Variovorax paradoxus EPS: one gene and its partner. The protein of the gene in region 1 interacts with the protein of each later gene in a pairwise test. Links are inferred from orthologs where the notes say so. Each region holds a gene or a part of one and is shown on either strand. Other genes may lie near its edges.

The links. Proteins that work in one complex are often made in the same cells at the same time.
Region 2: the proteins of ftsH (region 1) and hflK interact in binary tests that used the Escherichia coli proteins (3 or more experiments, as listed by UniProt). The link is inferred for Variovorax paradoxus EPS from one-to-one orthologs.

What each region holds. Positions count from the first base shown.
Region 1 is NC_014931.1:3,553,939-3,556,919, reverse strand. The notes cover bases 12-2,978. They hold ftsH (ATP-dependent zinc metalloprotease FtsH), read left to right. Parts: upstream 12-520; coding sequence 521-2,437; downstream 2,438-2,978. Other genes in these bases: folP (dihydropteroate synthase), read left to right, coding at 2,553-2,978; VARPA_RS16470 (RlmE family RNA methyltransferase), read left to right, coding at 12-353. In the rest of the region: more of VARPA_RS16470, read left to right, coding at 1-11; more of folP, read left to right, coding at 2,979-2,981. UniProt on the Escherichia coli protein: Acts as a processive, ATP-dependent zinc metallopeptidase for both cytoplasmic and membrane proteins. Plays a role in the quality control of integral membrane proteins.
Region 2 is NC_014931.1:3,982,819-3,985,704, reverse strand. Bases 1-2,872 are described here. They hold hflK (FtsH protease activity modulator HflK), read left to right. Parts: upstream 1-685; coding sequence 686-2,059; downstream 2,060-2,872. Other genes in these bases: hflC (protease modulator HflC), read left to right, coding at 2,077-2,872; hflX (GTPase HflX), read left to right, coding at 1-611. In the rest of the region: more of hflC, read left to right, coding at 2,873-2,886.

The DNA.
Region 1 (2,981 bases):
AGGGAGACTTCCGCGAGGTGGAGCTGCTGGAGCAGGTGCTGGGTGTGCTGGCTGGCCGCAAGGCCGACCTGGTGGTCTCGGACATGGCGCCCAACATTTCGGGCATCCATTCGGCCGATGGCGCCCGCATTGCGCATCTGATCGAGCTTGCCGTCGACTTCGCGCAGCACCACCTGAAGCCCGAAGGCGCTCTGGTGGCCAAGCTTTTCCACGGAGGCGGCTATGACGAATCGGTCAAGCTGTTCAAGGCCAGTTTCCGTACCGTCAAGCCGTTCAAGCCCAAGGCTTCGCGGGATAAATCTGCCGAGACTTTCCTGGTTGGGATGGGCTTGAAGGCCCTGGATACGCCTTGATACCTTGCCGCTGCGGGTGGTCAGGGGGCGCAAACCCTTGTCAGGCTATGGCTGCTTTAGGGAAATGCCCGCTTTTCGCAGCTTGAAAAGCCTAAAATGGGGCGCAATTGCGTACCCATAGCGCGTTTTTTCACATCCTCGTCACGCGCTTTCGACTGGAGCTTCGTTTGAACAATCAGTGGTTTTCCAAAGTTGCCGTATGGCTCGTCATTGCCATGGTGTTGTTCACTGTGTTCAAGCAGTTCGACACCCGCGGCGGCGTCGGCTCTGGCGCAGTGAGTTACTCCGAGTTTCTCGACCAGGTTCGCGGCAACCAGATCAAGAGCGCCGTCATCCCTGAAGGTGCCGGCGGTGGCGAAATCGTCGCAGTCACCAACGACGATCGCAAGATCCGCACGACCGCCACGGTCCTCGACCGCGGCCTCGTGGGCGACCTGATCGACCACAACGTCAAGTTCGACGTCAAGCCGCGCGAAGAGGGCTCGCTCCTCATGACGCTCCTGGTGAGTTGGGGCCCGATGCTCCTGCTGATCGGCGTCTGGATCTACTTCATGCGACAGATGCAGGGCGGCGGCAAGGGCGGGGCGTTCAGCTTCGGCAAGAGCAAGGCCCGCATGATGGACGAGAACAACAACACGGTCACCTTCGCCGACGTCGCAGGCTGCGATGAGGCCAAGGAAGAAGTCCGCGAAGTCGTCGACTTCCTCAAAGACCCGCAGCGCTTCCAGAAACTCGGCGGCCGCATTCCGCGCGGTCTGCTGCTGGTTGGCCCTCCCGGCACCGGCAAGACCCTCCTGGCCAAGTCGATCGCCGGCGAAGCCAAGGTCCCTTTCTTCTCGATCTCCGGCTCCGACTTCGTTGAAATGTTCGTCGGCGTGGGCGCTGCCCGTGTCCGCGACATGTTCGAGAACGCCAAGAAGAATGCCCCCTGCATCATCTTCATCGACGAAATCGATGCGGTGGGTCGTCAACGCGGCGCCGGCCTCGGCGGCGGCAACGACGAGCGCGAACAAACCCTGAACCAGATGCTGGTCGAGATGGACGGCTTCGAAACCAACCTCGGGGTGATCGTGGTGGCTGCCACCAACCGCCCGGACATCCTGGACGCCGCGCTGCTGCGCCCGGGTCGTTTCGACCGCCAGGTGTACGTGACGCTGCCCGACATTCGCGGCCGCGAACAGATCCTCGGCGTGCACATGCGCAAGGTTCCGCTGGGCCAGGATGTAAACCCGAGCGTCATCGCCCGCGGTACGCCCGGCATGTCCGGCGCCGACCTGGCCAACCTCTGCAATGAAGCCGCTCTCATGGCCGCTCGCCGCAATGCGCGCGTCGTCGAGATGCAGGACTTCGAGAAGGCCAAGGACAAGATCTTCATGGGCCCCGAGCGCAAGAGCATGGTCATGCCCGAGGAAGAGCGCCGCAACACGGCCTACCACGAGTCCGGCCACGCCCTCATCGGCAAGCTGCTGCCCAAGTGCGACCCGGTCCACAAGGTCACGATCATTCCGCGTGGCCGCGCCCTGGGCGTGACCATGAGCCTGCCGGCGCAAGACCGCTACAGCTACGACCGCGAATACATGCTGAACCAGATCAGCATGCTGTTCGGTGGCCGCATCGCTGAAGAAGTCTTCATGCACCAGATGACGACGGGTGCCAGCAACGACTTCGAGCGTGCGACCTCCATTGCCCGCGACATGGTCACGCGCTACGGCATGACCGATGCGCTGGGCCCGATGGTCTATGCCGAAAACGAAGGCGAAGTGTTCCTCGGCCGCTCGGTCACCAAGACCACGAACATGAGCGAGCAGACCATGGAAAAGGTCGACGGCGAAGTGCGCCGCATCATCGACGAGCAGTACGCCCTTGCGCGCCACTTGATCGAAGAGAACAGCGACAAGATGCACGCGATGGCGAAGGCGTTGCTCGAATGGGAAACCATCGATTCCGAGCAGCTCGACGACATCATGGCCGGCCGTGCACCGCGTCCGCCCAAGGACTGGACGCCGCGAACCCCTCCTTCGGGCAGCGGCGGTAGCGGCGGCACGCCGGCGGTCAACACTGACCCGGCGCCGACCGCCGCTTGAGGTGGGCTTGAAATCAAGCAACAACGGGGCCTCTGGCCCCGTTTTCCATGGTGAGCCGGGCGGCTCGGTCTGGCAGACCTCGCGTTTCAGGATCGACCTCGCGCAGCCGCGCGTCATGGGCATCGTCAACGTCACGCCCGATTCCTTCTCCGATGGCGGCGCGCACGCGTCCACCGACACCGCGCTGCGGCACTGCGAGCAGTTGTTGAAGGAGGGCGCGGACATCCTGGACATCGGCGGGGAATCCACCCGCCCGGGCAGCCCGGCCGTTCCGCTCGACGCCGAACTGGCGCGCGTGCTGCCGGTTGTGCGCGAGGCGGTGAAGCTGAACGTGCCGCTCTCCATCGACACCTACAAGCCCGAGGTCATGCGCGCTGTGCTCGACCTGGGCGCGGACATCGTCAACGACATCTGGGCGCTGCGCCAGCCGGGTGCGCGTGAAGCCGTGGCGGCGCATCCGTCGTGCGGCATCTGCCTGATGCACATGCACCGCGATCCGCAGACCATGCAGGTCGTGCCGATGCAGGGCGACGTGATCCCCGAG
Region 2 (2,886 bases), 430 kb from region 1 along the record:
GCGGCACGCAGCGTCGGCAGCGCGAACGGCGCGAGACCTTCAACATTTCGCTCGTTGGCTACACCAACGCGGGCAAGTCTTCGCTCTTCAATGCGCTCGTCAAGGCGCGCGCTTACGCAGCCGACCAGCTCTTCGCGACGCTCGATACCACCACCCGCAACCTCTATCTCGGCGATGCGAAGCGCCAAGTGTCGATCTCCGACACCGTCGGATTCATCCGCGACCTGCCGCACGGCCTCGTCGACGCGTTCAAGGCCACATTGCAGGAGGCGGTCGATGCCGATCTGCTGCTGCACGTGATCGACGCCTCCAACCCCCATTACCCCGAGCAGATGGCCGAGGTGCAAAGCGTCCTGCGCGAGATCGGCGCTGACACCGTTCCGCAACTGTTGGTATTCAACAAGCTCGACGCTCTTGAAAGTGCGCAACGTCCACTGCATCTGCAGGACGAGATGGAAATCGATGGAGTTCAGGTTCCCCGCATCTTCCTCAGTGCCAAAAGCGGCGAGGGCGTGCCGTTGCTGCGCGCCGAGCTGGCTCGGCTGTCGGGCTCCGTAGCCGATACGATGACCCCTGCGGACGACACTGAATTGCACGATGCTGCCCTTTGATTGGGCACAATCCCGCCACTGACAAGAGAACGAAGCGAATGAATGCAAAGCCAGCGTGGAGAGGGTTTCTGGGCATGTTCAATCTGAACGATGGCCGATGGGGTCGCGGCGACGAGCCGTCGTCCTCCAACGGCGACCGCCCAGCCGGCAACCGGCCCCCCGATGCCGATCCTCCGGGCGCACCGACGCCCCCGCCTTCGGGCAACAACAATAACAACGGCAACCGCCCCCGCGGCCAAGGTCCCAACCAGGGTCCGCCTGACCTCGATGAACTCTGGCGCGACCTCAATCGCAAGCTCGGCGGTTTCTTCGGTGGCGGCAAAGGCGGCGGAAACCGTCCCAACGGCAACAACAGCGGCGGTGGCGGCAACGGCTACAGACCCGATATGAAAAACGCAGGATTCGGCCTCGGCCTGGTGGCTGCCGTGGCGGTCCTGATCTGGCTCGGCACCGGCTTCTTCATCGTGAACGAAGGCCAGCAGGCCGTTGTCACGCAGTTTGGCCGCTATAAGTCGACGGTGAACGCCGGCTTCAATTGGCGTCTGCCATATCCGATTCAGCGCCACGAGGTGGTGGTGACCACGCAGATCCGTTCCACCGACGTGGGCCGCGACGCCATCGTGCGTTCCACGGGCCTGCGCGAATCGGCCATGCTGACCGAAGACGAGAACATCGTCGAGATCAAGTTCGCCGTGCAGTACCGCCTGAGCAATGCACAGGCCTGGCTCTACGAGAGCAAGTCGCCGGCTGAAACCATCGTGCAGGTGGCCGAGAGCTCCGTGCGCGAAGTGGTCGGCAAGATGAAGATGGATGCGGCACTGGCCGAAGAGCGCGATCAGATCGCCCCGCGCGTGCGGCAATTGATGCAAACCATCCTCGACCGCTACAAGATTGGCGTTGAAGTGGTCGGCATCAACCTGCAACAGGGTGGTGTGCGTCCTCCCGAGCAGGTGCAGGCCGCGTTCGACGACGTGCTCAAGGCTGGCCAGGAGCGCGAACGCACCAAGAACGATGCGCAGGCCTACGCCAACCAGGTCGTGCCGCTTGCCTCCGGTACATCCTCGCGCCTCAAGGAAGAGTCCGAAGCCTACAAGGCACGCATCGTGGCCCAGGCACAAGGTGACGCCGGCCGCTTCAGCGCGGTGCTGGCGGAGTACCAGAAGGCACCGCAGGTCACCCGCGACCGCATGTACACCGACGCCATGCAGCAGATCTACGCCAGCACGACCAAGGTGCTGGTCGACACCAAGCAAGGCTCCAATCTGTTGTACTTGCCGCTGGACAAGCTCATGCAGATGAGCGGCAACAACGCCGCAACGCCCGTCGATGCTGCCAGCCCGAGCGTGGCTGGCACCGCACCGGCCCAGTCGTCGGTGATCCCGGTGGCCCCGCCCACGGGCGAGAGCCGTGGACGCGACGGCCGTTCGCGTGAACGTGACGTGCGTTGATAAAGGCCTAGAAGAACATGAACAGAATCGGATTCATCGCCTCGTCGATCCTTGTCTTGCTCGTGCTGCTGAGCTCGACCCTCTTCGTGGTCGACCAGCGCCAGTTCGGCGTGGTCTATGCCCTTGGCCAAATCAAGAGCGTCATCACCGAGCCCGGCCTCAACTTCAAGTTGCCGCCGCCGTTCCAGAACGTGTCGTACATCGACAAGCGCCTCCTGACGCTGTCGAGCATCGACACCGAGCCCATGCTCACGGCTGAAAAGCAGCGCGTGGTGATCGACTGGTATGTGCGCTGGCGCATCAGCGACCCGCAGGCCTACATCCGGAACGTCGGCCTCGACGAGAACGCGGGTGCCATGCAGTTGAACCGCGTCGTGCGCAATGCGTTCCAGGAAAACATCAACAAGCGCACCGTGCGCGACTTGATCTCGGTCCGTCGCGAGGCCTTGATGGCCGACGTGCAGCGCGAAGTGCTGGCTGTGGTGAAGGGCAGCAAGCCCTGGGGCGTCGACGTGGTCGACGTGCGGATCACCCGCGTGGACTATGTGGAAGCGATCACCGAATCGGTCTATCGCCGCATGGAAGCCGAACGCAAGCGCGTGGCCAACGAACTGCGCTCGACCGGTACGGCCGAAGGCGAAAAGATTCGCGCCGATGCCGATCGCCAGCGTGAAGTGATTGTGGCAAACGCCTATCGCGACGCCCAGAAGATCAAGGGCGAGGGCGATGCCCAGGCCGCCAGCGCCTACAGCGAGGCCTTCGGCCGCGACCCGCAGTTCGCCCAGTTCTATCGCAGCCTCGAAGCCTACAAGCAGAGCTTCAACAAG